2 linked regions of the Thiocapsa bogorovii genome follow. The protein of the gene in region 1 interacts with the protein of each later gene in a pairwise test. Links are inferred from orthologs where the notes say so. Each region holds a gene or a part of one and is shown on either strand. Other genes may lie near its edges.

The links.
Region 2: the proteins of secD (region 1) and pheT interact in binary tests that used the Escherichia coli proteins (3 or more experiments, as listed by UniProt). The link is inferred for Thiocapsa bogorovii from one-to-one orthologs.

The regions. Positions count from the first base shown.
Region 1 is NZ_CP089309.1:3,559,172-3,565,915, reverse strand. Bases 1,144-4,021 are described here. They hold secD (protein translocase subunit SecD), read right to left. Parts: upstream 3,572-4,021; coding sequence 1,715-3,571; downstream 1,144-1,714. Other genes in these bases: yajC (preprotein translocase subunit YajC), read right to left, coding at 3,719-4,021; secF (protein translocase subunit SecF), read right to left, coding at 1,144-1,462. Also shown: LT988_RS15975 (sodium-dependent bicarbonate transport family permease), read left to right, coding at 1-23; LT988_RS15970 (P-II family nitrogen regulator), read left to right, coding at 96-419; more of secF, read right to left, coding at 512-1,143; more of yajC, read right to left, coding at 4,022-4,051; tRNA guanosine(34) transglycosylase Tgt, read right to left, coding at 4,288-5,397; LT988_RS15945 (HAD family hydrolase), read right to left, coding at 5,404-6,117; peptide-methionine (S)-S-oxide reductase MsrA, read right to left, coding at 6,159-6,695. UniProt on the Escherichia coli protein: Part of the Sec protein translocase complex. Interacts with the SecYEG preprotein conducting channel. SecDF uses the proton motive force (PMF) to complete protein translocation after the ATP-dependent function of SecA.
Region 2 is NZ_CP089309.1:5,059,592-5,066,520, reverse strand. Bases 3,395-6,457 are described here. They hold pheT (phenylalanine--tRNA ligase subunit beta), read right to left. Parts: upstream 6,084-6,457; coding sequence 3,705-6,083; downstream 3,395-3,704. Other genes in these bases: pheS (phenylalanine--tRNA ligase subunit alpha), read right to left, coding at 6,196-6,457; ihfA (integration host factor subunit alpha), read right to left, coding at 3,401-3,700; LT988_RS22575 (MerR family transcriptional regulator), read right to left, coding at 3,395-3,420. Outside these bases: hsdR (EcoAI/FtnUII family type I restriction enzme subunit R), read right to left, coding at 1-148; LT988_RS22585 (transposase), read left to right, coding at 1,209-2,750; more of LT988_RS22575, read right to left, coding at 3,046-3,394; more of pheS, read right to left, coding at 6,458-6,929.

The sequences.
Region 1 (6,744 bases):
TGCTGTTGGCCGGCGGGGCCTGATCGACGCACGCGGCACGGCAACCCTCGTGTCCCGTCGGACTGTCACATCGCAAGTCGCAGGAGTCTATCCAGATGCACCGCCTTGTCCCTGAAAAACTCGTCACCGTCATCACCACCGACGTGCTCGAACACCGCCTCGTCGCCGCGGTGAGTCGCCGCGGTGCAAGCGGCTATACGCTGCTGCGCGCACGCGGCGCGGGTTCCGACGGTTTACAGTCGGGTAACCTGGAGGTCGACACGAACCTCCTTCTGAAGGTCATTCTGCCTCCCGATCGCATGTCCGACCTGCTTGATGACCTGGACGCACTGATCGGCCAGGGCTATCACCTCACCGTGTTCGTGTCCGATGTCGCGGTGCTCAACCACGAGAAGTTCGAGCGGCCGCTGGAACCTTGAGACAGCCGAGTGAATCGGCTGCGTGAGGCATCTGTTCAGCCGCTCAAGCGGCTGAACAGCAAGCAAAGCGGACATGCTTGATACGCCGCATCCTAAGGCAGGCTGCTGCCCGCGTCGGCCCCTTCCTTGGGAACCGGAAGGAGATCGGCGCGACTCACCCCGAGGAAGATCACGGCCGCCGTGGCCACGAAGATAGTCGAATAGGTACCGACGACGACGCCGATGATGAGCGCCAGCGAGAAACCATTGAGCGCCTCGCCGCCGAAGATATAGAGCGCGATGAGCACGAGCAGAGTGGTCCCCGAGGTCACCACGGTCCGCGACAAGGTTTGGTTGATCGAGACATTTGTGATGTCGATGACCGTTCCCTTGCGTATCCGGCGGAAATTCTCGCGGATGCGGTCGAAGATGACGATGGTGTCGTTCAGTGAGTAGCCAATGACCGCGAGTACGGCGGCGAGGACGGTCAGATCGAAGGGGATCTGAAAGAGTGCAAACATCCCGACAGTGAAGATGACGTCGTGCACAATGGCAACGACCGCACCCACCGCGAAGCGCCACTCGAAGCGCAAGGCGACATAAACCAGGATACCGATCAGCGCGAAGAGGACCGCGAGTCCGCCCTGCTCACGAAGCTCCTCGCCGACCTGAGGCCCGACGAATTCGACTCGACGCAGCTCGACCTGCCCTCCGACCGCTTCGCTCAATGCCTGGAACACGCTATCGCTCAGCTCGGCACTCGCCTCCTCGCCTGCCTCCGGGGCCAGACGAATCAAGACGTCGCTGCGCGTGCCGAAGTGCTGGACGGTTGCACCCGTGAAGCCCTTCGCCTCGAGTGCCGCTCGGACATCGCTGAGCTCGGCCGGATTTTGGTAGCCCACCTCAAGGACGGTGCCACCGGTGAAGTCCAATCCGAGATTGAAGCCACGGATCACCATGGCCAATATACACAGCAGCAGCACGACCCCGGATAAGATCACCGCGGGGCGGCGAATACCCATGAAATCGATATTCAGCTCATTGATGACACTCAGGTCTCTCATCGAATCGCCCTTGGTTTAGGGCGCTCTGGACATCGAGCGCCCTGAATTGAGATCGTCATTGGTTCAATCGCGTTCGGCGCGGCGTGCACCGGTTCAGCGTGCGAACGGCTAGAAATTCATCCCCGAGCTTCGGAGAGAAACGCGATTGAAGTCTTTATCCCGTTTTCACTTGAACCGCGCGACACCGAAACTTCGGGCGGCCTCGACGGCGCACCAGGCGCCGGGGTATCGAGCACCACCCGAGAGCGCGGTTCAAATCGCCAACTTCTTCACGCGCCGGCCGCCGTAGATCAGATTGATAATGGCGCGAGACCCGAAGATTGCCGTGAACATCGAGGTCAGAATCCCGATGAAGAGCGTGACGGCAAACCCCTTGATCGGTCCGGTGCCGAAGCTAAAGAGCACGACGGCCGCAATGAGTGTCGTGACGTTCGCATCGACGATGGTCGAAAGCGCCTTGTCGAATCCGGCGTGGATGCTCGCCTGGGGCGTGCTGCCGTTGCGGATCTCCTCGCGTATTCGCTCGTAAATCAGAACGTTTGCATCGACCGCCATACCGACGGTCAGCACGATGCCGGCGATCCCGGGCAAGGTCAGCGTGGCCTGGAGCATCGAGAGGATCGCGACGATCATCACGAGATTCACCACCAGGACGACGTTCGCTACCAGCCCGAAGACGCGGTAGTAGAGCGCCATGAAGACCAATACCAGCCCGAGACCGATCATGACCGACAGGAAGCCCTGGTCGATGTTGTCCTGTCCGAGGCTGGGACCGATGGTGCGCTCCTCGACGATCTGGATCGGGGCCGCCAAGGCGCCCGAGCGCAGCAACAGCGCTAGATTGTGCGCCTCGTTGCTGCTGTCCAATCCGGTGGTCTGAAAACGGCGCCCGAAGGGCTCGCGAATGGTCGCAACGCTGATGACCTCCTCGACCTTGCGAGTTCGCTTGACCGCCTCCCCGTCGACAACCTCGGTGGTGGTCACGTTCTCGATAAAGACCACGGCCATCGGCTTGCCGACGTTCTCGGTCGTGACATCCCGCATGCGCCGGGCGCCCTGCCCGTCCAGGTTGACGAAGACCGCGGGGCTCCCGCTCTGGCTGTCGAAGCCGGCGGAGGCATCGGTGATCTGATCGCCGGTCACGATAACCCGACGATTGAGCAGGATCGGCGTGCCGTCGCGCTCGCGATAGAGCCGGCTGCCGACCGGAACACGGCCATCGAGGGCATCGGCGACGCTGTGCTCGGTATCGACGAGGCGATATTCGAGCGTCGCGGTCGCACCCAGCAGCTCTTTCAATCGCCCGGGGTCCTGCGCGCCCGGCAATTGGACCACGATGCGGCGATCGCCCTGCCGGGCAATGCTGGGCTCTGCGACACCGAGCGCATTCACGCGGTTGCGCAGGGTCGTGATGTTCTGCTGCAGGGCGAAAGAGCGGACCTCCTCTTGCTGGGCCGGGGGCAAGCTCGCAGCGATGACGAAATCGCCGCCTTCGTCGAGTGGTTGGATATCGAGATCCCGGAACTCGTTGTTCAGCGCCCGCTGAGCATCGTCACGCATCGCCGCATCGTTGAATTTGATCAGGATGCGAGAGCCCTCGCGCGCAACGGTCAAGTAGCGGATCTTGCGGTCGCGCAGCTCGGTGCGGATGTCGCCGACATAGCGCTCGAGCGCTTGGTCGAGGGCCGCTTCCATGTCCACGTCGATCACGACATGGATGCCGCCGCGCAGATCGAGACCCATCGACATGGGGTTGAGGCCGAGAAACCGCACCCAGCCGGGCAGGTCTGCCGACAAGGTCAACGCGGTGCGGTAACGCTCCGAGAGGGTCCGCTCGATCGCATCCTGCCCCGCCAGCTGAGCGCCCGAGGAGGCGAAACGCACCAGCAGCTTGCCGCCTTCGCGCATCTCGATGTCCTTCACGGGGACATCGGCGGTTTCGAGTGCGGCACGCACCTCGGCGAGACTCGCCTCGGTCACCTCGGAGCCGCGCGCGGCGGTGATCTCGATCGACGGGTCCTGAGAAAAGAGGTTCGGAACCGCAAGGAGCAAGGCGCCGAGGATGATGCCCAGGATCAGGAGATTCTTCCACAAGGGGTATTGGTTCATTGCAATTCCAGTCGCAACAGCGGGCGCGATCGGGGATGGGCCGGACACCGGCCGGCGCCAAGGAGGGCGCCCGCGCCCTGAGCCGGAGGAATCCGGTCAAGACGCCGCGGCGCCCGAGGCACCGCGGCCGAGGTGCGGGCGAAGGGTTTACAGGTCTTTCAGGGTTCCTTTCGGCATCACGGACTCGACCGAGCTGCGCCGGATCTTCACCGCAACACCGTCGGCAATGTCGAGCAGCGCAAAGTTGTCCCCGATCTCGGCGATCCGCCCGGCGATCCCGCCGATGGTGACGACCTCGTCACCCTTCGCCAAGGACTCCACCATCTTGCGATGCTCCTTCTGGCGCTTGGACTGCGGACGGATAAGGAGAAAGTAGAAGACGACCGCAAACAACACCAGCGGGAGCAGTGCCAGAAAGGGGTCACCCGCACCGGCGGCGGCCTCGCCTTGAGCGACGGCATCGGAGATCAGGAAGCTCATCTATTCAGTGCCTATGGTCTGGGGATCGCTCGGTTGCGATCCGGCGGTTTAGGACGAGGACGGGACCGCAAAGGCCACACAACCTCCGGAAAACTCGGCGTCGGATTATGGCATAGCGCGGAGCAAGTTGCAGCGTCGGGGAAGACGCGTCGATTGCGTCGGGCATGGTTTCGAGATCGGCCCGACGTCGCCGCGCACCTTGGCCTCGGAAGGACGCGTCTTGGATCATGCCGGGATCATGCCGGATCGGGTGTTGCGCGCAATGCCTCGAACTCGCGGACGAAGTCGGTGTAGCGGCCTGCGGCGATGGCCTCGCGCAGACCGCGCATCAGGGTCTGGTAGTAGTGAAGATTATGGATCGTCTGCAGCCGAGCCCCAAGGATCTCTTTGCACTTGTCCAAGTGGTGCAGGTAGGCGCGGCTGTAATGGCGGCAGCAGTAGCAATCGCAGAGCGGATCCAACGGACCCTCGTCGGTGCGATTCGCGGCATTGCGGATCCGGACCTTGCCTTGGTGCGTAAAGAGGTCGCCGTTGCGAGCGTTGCGGGTGGGCAGAACACAGTCGAACATGTCGATGCCGCGACCGACGGCGGCGACGATGTCCTCCGGCGTGCCCACACCCATCAAATAGCGTGGGCGATCCTGCGGCAGCTTGTCGCTGAGAAAATCGAGGATGCGCAGCCGCTCCGCCTCCGTTTCGCCGACCGACAAGCCGCCCACGGCATAGCCGTCGAAGCCGATGGTCATGAGCCCGTCCAAGGATTCGCCGCGCGGTCCCTCGTGCATGCCGCCCTGAACGATGCCGAAGAGGGCCGAGGGATTGTCGCCATGAGCCTCGCGCGAGCGTGCCGCCCAGCGCAGCGAGAGCGCCATCGAGGCGCGCGCGTGCGCCTCGTCGGCAGGATAAGGCGTGCACTCGTCGAAGATCATGACAATGTCGGAGCCGAGCGCGCGCTGCACCTGCATCGAGATCTCGGGGCTCAGAAAGACCGGACTGCCGTCGACCGGCGAGCGGAAACGCACGCCCTCCTCCGTGATCTTGCGCAGTGCGCCCAAGCTGAAGACCTGGAATCCGCCCGAGTCCGTGAGGATGGGCCGCTCCCAGTGCATGAAGCCGTGCAGATCCCCACAGCGTCGAATGATCTCGGTGCCGGGACGCAGCATCAGATGGAAGGTGTTGCCGAGCACGATCTCGGCGCCGAGATCGGTCAGCTCCTCCGGAGTCATGGCCTTGACGGTCCCATAGGTCCCGACAGGCATGAAGGCGGGGGTCTCGACCGTCCCGCGCGCAAAGCGCAAACGGCCGCGCCGGGCCAGTCCATCGTTGGCCAGGAGATCGAAATCCATGCGTGCTTACCTCGGGTCGGGCCGCGGCTCGGCGTCGAGCCAATCCAGGAGTTGATGGAGCGTGGTCACGGTTAGCGTCGGCGGCGCCAGATCGTCCGGCCAGGTCCGCCCATAGCGATTGACCCAAACCGCAGTGATCCCGACCGCGCGCGCCCCTTCGACATCCATCAGGGGGTCGTCGCCGATGTGCAGGCACTCGCTCGGCGCACAGCCGGCATGCTCGAGCGCGCGCATGAAGAGCGCCGGATGGGGCTTGGAGGCACCCGCATCGGCTGCCGTGATGCTGTGCTCGAAAAGCCCTCGCAGCGGTGTCGCCTCGGGATTGGCGGTGCCGTTGGTGAGCGAAACCAAGCGATAGCGCTCCGAAAGCGTCCGCAGCACCGGAGAGACGTCGTCGAAGGGCTCGACCCGATTGCGATGCTCGTCGAACAACGCCATCGCCTCCTCGGCCAATCCGACCGCATAGTCGAACGACTCAAGCAGCATGGCCAGCGAGCGGCGGCGGATCTGACCCAGGTCATGCGCGATCTCGGGCATGGCGTCCATCAACTCGCGACGGTGACGGCGCATGCTCGCCAGATCGTGGGCCTCGGCCAGACGCGGGGCATGCCGACGCAGCCAATCGTGGAAGACCTCTTCGGCGGCCTGGATCACGGGCACGCAGGGCCAGACGGTATCGTCCAGGTCGAGGGTGATGAGTCGAATGGCGTACGCGGGCATGGCTCTATCCTGCGCCGAGCGTGCCGATTCGTCGACCGAGATCACTCGACCAGGAGTGCCGCATGACGCGCCCTGAGCTTGGCGAGCTTCGGCGATATCACGACCTGGCAGTAGCCCTGACTCGGGTTACGGCGGTAGTAATCCTGATGATACGCCTCGGCCGGATAGAAGATCGGGGCAGGCTGGACCTGGGTCACGATGGGGTCCGGCCAGACGCCTTCGTTGTTCATCCGCGCGATCACCTGCTCGGCCACCTCGCGCTGCGCCTCGGAGTGATAAAAGATCACCGAGCGGTATTGGCTGCCGACATCGGCACCCTGCCTGTTCAAGGTCGTCGGGTCGTGGATCGTGAAGAAGACCTCGAGCAGCGTTTCGAAATCGATCCGCGTGTTGTCGAAGCCGATCTCGACCACCTCGGCATGGCCGGTCGTACCCGTACACACCTGATGATAGGTCGGCTGAGCACCGGCGCCCCCGGCATATCCGGAGACGACGGACTGCACGCCTTCGAGCCCCTGAAAGGCCGCCTCCAGGCACCAAAAGCACCCCCCGCCGAGTGTCGCTGTCTCAATCGCCATCTCTATTCGCTCCCGCTGTGCTTCGCAACCGCGCCGTGGCGCACCGAGG
Region 2 (6,929 bases), 1.5 Mb from region 1 along the record:
CGACAAAGCAGCGGCTGCCGCGTTGGTTGCCCGCAAGCTTGCGTCCGTCGGTGAAGTAGTATTCCCGAGTGATTTGACCGCTTCCCCAGCCGGCACCAGCCAGGGCAGGGTCGATGAAGTTGGCGCGGGTATCGGCTTCTGTGGTCATTGTTCTTTCAAACCCCGGCCCATCGCGTTGCTTCTAAACCGACGGCTGGCGGGCACTTCATGCAATCGCATCCGTTACCCCTCTTGGTTACTTGTCGGCTATCGGCTCTTCCATGGGGATACTGCTGCTCTCGCAGTAGTCTCGGATCAACACCTCCACCATGTTGGCGAGGAGCAGTCCTCCCGCTGATCGACCCTGCGTAACGGTTCCTTCCGGGCCGGGGCGATGCGAAATGTCAGTGTACCGGTTTCGGTGGTGGCCTTGGCTCGCCTCCCTCCCAGAAGCTCACTGCAAACGCACTGGAGGGTACTGCACTACCCCATTTAGTCCAAGGAATTGTTTCGGCCTCAACGAGGAAGAGCGAGACGGCTCGCGACTTTTCTCCCATCACCTTTTTCAGCGCACGCCCAACATCCTCCAGTAACGGTATTCTTGAGCAAGCGGACGATATGCAGCAGGTAGGAATAATGGCCCGGCTTTGGCCGGCGGCACGCCGAAGTGGCTGAAGCGCTCGAAGAGATCCTCTAGAGCGATCAGTTTGCTGAGCCGCTCGACCATCTGCTTGCCCGAGCCGAGCTTGAAGGGGTCGTTGAAGTCCGGCATGGCGGAGAGCCGGTTGGCATTGGCCAACGGGGCAATGATCGGCTTGTTGATCTGATCGCCGATGTCGGGCTTGCCCTTGAGCGCGACCATTTCACGGAAGCTCGCGCCCGGGGGGATGACGATCGGGGCGTCGTGAGGCTGGCCGAGGTACTTTTCGCTGACGTACTTAATGAAAGGCAGCACCAGGACGTAGCCCGTGTACTGGCTGGCATCCATACCCCGGCGCAGCTCGTCGCAACTGGACCAGAGGGAGGAATGAAGCTCGGACCTCTTCATGGCCATGAACCGTTTCCTTGCTGCTCGGGAGAAAACGCTGTAGCGAGGGTTCGCAGGCGAGACCACTCTCAGGGTGACCACTCCTCGTGCGCGGTCTCCCGAAACCGTAATCCTAAAAAGAGCAGTTAAACCTTGCCTCGAGTGATCCAAGCCGCTGAAATATCCGCGCAAGGAGGTCCCCATGAGCAACCCGATCCCTCACCCGCAGGGTGAACCCGAAACCACCGCATTGGTACCGCATGCCGGCCCGGTTGCGGTGGACACGTTTGGCGGGCGCGTCCACGTCGAGTGGGATGCGCAGGCGGCGGTCACCCCGCTGGGGCAGCTGCCGTTCTTCACCGAGTTTTTGCGCCTGGGCGGGCGCTTCGATGCCTGGGTCGAGAGCTGCCCGCTGAAGCTGACCAGCCCGAACGCCCCGAGCACGCGCGACGTTCTGGGTACCGCCATCCTGGCGGTGCTGTCCGGGCATCAGCGCTATGCCCACATCAGTGCCCTGCGCGGCGACACCATCAACGCCGCCCTGCTGGGCATGGAGGCGGTGGTCAGCGAGGACTCGGTGCGCCGCAACCTCGGCAAGCTCGATGAAGCCGACGGGGTGGCCTGGTTGCAGAACCACCTGGACGCCTGCGTGGCGCCGGTGCTGGGCGTGCCCTGGATTCTCGATGCCGACGTGACGGTCAAGCCGCTCTACGGGCATCAAGAGGGTGCGCTCAAGGGCTACAACCCGCACAAGCCGGGTCGGCCCTCGCACACCTACCACACCTATTTCATCGCCGGTCTGCGTCTGATCCTGGACGTGGAGGTGCTGGACGGCAACCAAACCGCGTCCAAGTACAGCGCGCCGGGGCTGTGGGAGTTGCTCGCGCGCCTGCCGCGGGCGCACTGGCCGCTGTGCATTCGCGGCGACCGCGATTGGGGCACCCAAGCCAACATGGCACGGGCCGAGCAGGAGGGGATCCCGTATCTGTTCAAGCTGCGCATGACCTCCAAGGTCAAACACACCGTCGAGCGCCTGATGCGCGACGCCGAGTGGCGCGATGCCGGTCAAGGCTGGCAGGGGGCCGAGACGACCCTGCGTCTGTCGGGCTGGAGCCGTGCCCGGCGCGCCGTCGTGCTGCGCCGGCGCATCAAGGCCGACCTGGCCGTCGTCGAGCAGGGTGATCCCGAGCAGCTGCGCCTGAGCTTCGCCGAGTTCACCGACCGGACGATCCTCTACGAGTACGCCGTGCTGGTGACCTCGCTGCCCCATGAGATCCTGAGCGTGGCGCAACTCTATCGCGATCGCGCCGACGCGGAGAATCCCTTCGACGAGCTCAAGAACCATTGGGGCTGGGGCGGCTTCACCACCCGCGACATCAAGCGCTGCCGCTTCATGGCGCGCATCACCGCCTTGACCTACAACTGGTGGAGCCTGTTCGTGCGCCTGGCCGACCCGACACGGCACACCGAGGCGATCACCAGCCGCCCGCTGCTGCTCAGCGCACCGGCACGACTGACCCGTCACGGCGGGCAGACGCGCCTGACCATCAGCCATCCCCATGCCGAAGCCGGGTGGGTGGAGGCGACCTGCCGCGAGATCGCGGCCTTCTTCAACACCCTGCGCCGAACTGCGGAGCAGTTGAGTCCCCTGCAACGCTGGTACCGGCTGCTCTCGCGTGCGCTGGTGAAGTACCTCAACGGCCGCCAATTGCAGCCGCCGGCGGTGTTACCGGCCCCGGCGTAGCCGCCGAACCGCCGGTATGTGTACTCGCCCGCGGGCCGAAAACGCTCCGCGACGGGCGCTAACTGCTCTTTTTAGGGTAATCCGAGGCCAGCCTCGCGGCAAGCACGCCAAGGCTGGTAACTTTACGGTGACCCAAACGAAAACGGCCCAGGTCATCAATGACCTAAGCCGTTATTTTCCTTGGTCGGGGCGAGAGGATTTGAACCTCCGACCACCTGAACCCCATTCAGGTGCGCTACCAGGCTGCGCTACGCCCCGTTAAGACGAGCCATATTAGGTTGTGGTCCCTCTGCTGTCAACGTCGCAGCAACTGAAGGACGTCTTCAAGCTCTACACGCATCTGGCGTAGGATCTGGTGGGTCTGGCTTAGGTCCTGTTTGGCGCCCTCCCCGCTGAGCTGCAGACGGGCGCCTCCGATCGTGAAGCCCTGCTCGTAGAGCAGGTTGCGGATCTGTCGCACCATCAGCACGTCGTGACGCTGATAGTAGCGACGGTTGCCCCGTCGCTTGACCGGTTTGAGCTGAGGGAATTCCTGCTCCCAATACCGCAGCACGTGAGGCTTGACCCCACAGAGCTCGCTCACTTCGCCGATGGTGAAGTATCGCTTTCCCGGAATCGGCGGAAGATCGCCGGGGCCGTTGTCCTCGCCCTTATCGGTCGGTTCCAGCATAGGCCTCCACTCGCTGTTTTAGCTTCTGCCCCGGGCGAAAGGTCACCACGCGCCGCGCCGTGATCGGAATCTCTTCTCCCGTCTTGGGGTTGCGGCCGGGACGTTCCTTCTTTTCGCGCAGATCGAAGTTGCCGAACCCGGAGAGCTTGACCTGCTCGCCACGCTCCAACGCCGCGCGAATCTCCTCGAAGAACATCTCGACGATGTCTTTGGCCTCACGCTTGTTCAGGCCAAGCTCATCGAACAGGTGCTCGGCCATATCGGCCTTGGTCAATGCCATTGGGTCAGTCCCTCAATCTTGCGCCAAATTCCGAAGCGAGGCGGGCTAGGATCCGCCCCACCGTGTCTTCAATGACTCCATCTGTAAGTGTCTGAGAAGAAGCCTGTAAAATCAATCCAAGAGCGAGACTTTTTCTGCCCGATTCAATGTTTTTGCCGGTGTAGAGGTCGAACAGGACCAAATCGCGTAGAAGTTCGGTCTCCGTGTCGCGAATACAGTCCGCGATCTGCCCGTAAGTCACTGCCGCGTCGACGATGATCGCAATGTCTCGGCGAATACTCGGGAAGCGCGAGATGGACGCGTGCTTAGGCAGTGCGCCGACGCTCAGGGGCGCGACGTCCAGCTCGAACAGATAGGCATCGCCCATGATGTCGAGCTGTGCGGCCAGACTCGGATGAAGCATTCCGAGCAGACCGATGCCTCGCCCGTCACAGACCACCCTCGCGGTCTGACCGGGGTGCAGCGCCGGATGCGTGCCGGGAACGAAGTTGAAGCGCCCCGGTGCGCCGGTCAGTGACAGCAGGGCCTCGACATCGGCCTTCAGATCGAAGAAGTCCGCCGCGCGGCTCGGCAAACCCCACTGTTCCGGATCCGGGCTCCCGGTGATGAGACCCGCGAGACCCTGCGTCTGGGTCAGATCGTCCGCGCCGACTCGAAAGCGTAGACCGGACTCGAAGATGCGCACCCGCTCCTGTTGCCGCGCCTGATTGTAGCGCGCGGTCTGGATCAAGCCGGGCCAGAGGCTGGTCCGCATGGTGGAGAGCTCGGCGCTCAGCGGATTCGCAAGACGCAGAACCTCCTGCTTGGGGTCGACCAACGCTTGAATCTCGGGACTCACGAAGCTGTAGGTGATGACCTCGTGGAAACCGCGATCGACCAGCGCGAGACGGGCGCGATCCAGATCGAAATCCGTCTCCGGGGTCGCACCCGTCACGGATGCCGAGCTCGCGTGACTCACCGGGATTCGATCGTAACCGTAGATGCGTCCGATATCGGCGATCAGGTCGACCTCTTGAACCAGGTCGAAGCGGGCACTCGGCGGCGTGACCAGCCACCCTTCGGCGGTCGCCTCCGTGTTCAGATCCAGACGCGTCAGAATATCGAGGATGGTGTCGTCGGGAAGCGCGAGTCCGAGCACCTGAGCGACACGCGACCGACGGAGCGTCAGCATCCGAGGCTCGGGTAGCTCGGTCTGCGATACCGCCTCGATCACGGGGCCCGGCTCACCTCCGACGATCGCGATCAACAGACGGGTCGCACGCTCGATCGCGCGGACTTGGAGTTGGGGATCGACCCCGCGCTCGAACCGATGCGACGAATCCGTATGCAGGCCGTAAGACCGCGCCTTGCCGCTGAGGGCAAGCGGCGCGAAGAAGGCGCTTTCGAGCAGCACGTCGCGGGTTTCGGAACCGACCGCGGTCCCGGACCCGCCCATAATCCCGGCCAATGCGACGGCACGTCCGGCATCGGCGATCACCAGGGTGTCCGCGCGCAGTGTTGCTTCCTCGCCGTTGAGCAGGGCGAGACGCTCGCCCTCCACCGCCATGCGCACGCAAATCTCGCCGTCCAGCTTGGCGAGATCGAAGCCGTGCATCGGCTGGCCCAGCTCGAGCAGGACATAGTTGGTCACGTCGACCACCGGGCTGATGGCCCGGATCCCGCCGCGACGCAGGCGCTCCTGCATCCACCAGGGCGTGGTCGCGCTCGGATCGATGTTGCGGATGACTCGGCAAACGTAGCGCGGGCAGGCAGCCGGGGCCTGGAGGTGGACCGGTAGAGACCGGTCATGCAGAGGCGCGACCGGCTGGATCGCGGGTGTGGCGAGCGGCGCACGGTTGATCACGGCGACCTCGCGCGCAAGCCCGGCAATGCCGAGACAGTCGCCGCGATCCGGGGTCAGATCGACCTCGATACAGTGATCGTCGAGTGCCATCCAGTCGCGGATGTCTTCGCCCACAGGCGCATCTGCCGGCAGGGCCAGGATGCCCTCGGAGGTCTCGGCAAGACCGAGCTCCTTGGCCGAGCAGATCATGCCGTAGGACTCGACACCCCGCAACTTAGCCTTCTTGATCTTGAAGTCGCCGGGCAGCACGGCTCCGACGGTCGCGACCGGGACCTTCATGCCTTCGGCGACGTTGGCCGCCCCGCAGATAATCTGGAGAAACGCATCCTCGCCGAGATCGACCCGGCAGATCCGCAGCTTCTCGGCGTCTGGATGGGGTGCGACGGACTGCACCCAGCCGATCCGCACACCGCTGAAGGCCGGAGCCGCGGGTTCGACCGCATCGACCTCGAGGCCGGCCATGCTGAGCTGGTCGGCCAATTGTCGGGTGTCGACCGGAGGGTTCACCCACTCCCTCAACCACGCCTCGCTGAATCGCATCTGCTGCTGCCCTGTACTCTGGTGTCATCCCGCCACAAGGGATGAGGATCGATAGGATTACCGCCGGACAAGGACCATTCCCGAGTGCTTGCCGGCTCTTTTTAAGCCGAGATCATGAGAATTGGCGCAGGTATCTCAGATCGTTCTCGAAATTCAAGCGAATGTCGTCGATTCCGTAACGCAGCATCGCCAGGCGCTCTACCCCCATGCCGAAGGCGTATCCCAGATAGCGATCGGGGTCGATACCGACGTGCCGAAAGACCTCGGGATAGACCATGCCGCAACCGAGCACCTCAAGCCATCCGGTCTGCTTACAGACCCGACACCCGCTGCCGCCGCAGATGACACACTGGATGTCGACCTCGGCCGAAGGCTCTGTAAAGGGAAAATAAGACGGCCTGAAACGCAGCTCCAGGTCGCGCTCGAAGAAATTCCGCAAGAAATCGTAGAGCACGCCCTTCAGATCGGCGAAGCTCACCTGCTCGTCGACCAGCAGACCCTCGACCTGGTGGAACATGGGCGTATGAGTCAGGTCGGAATCGCAGCGATAAACGCGACCGGGCGCGATGATCTTGAGCGGCGGCGCCTGCTCCTCCATGACCCGGATCTGAACCGGGGAGGTGTGGGTGCGCAGCAGAAGCTCGGCATCGAAATAGAAGGTGTCGTGCATCGCCCTGGCGGGATGATGCTCCGGGATGTTGAGCGCCTCGAAGTTGTGATAGGTGTCCTCGACCTCCGGCCCCTCTGCAACGGCGAACCCCGCGTTGGCGAACAGACGCTCGATGCGCCGCATCGCACGGGTCACGGGGTGCAGCCCACCGGGCCGGCGCCCTCGCCCGGGCAGAC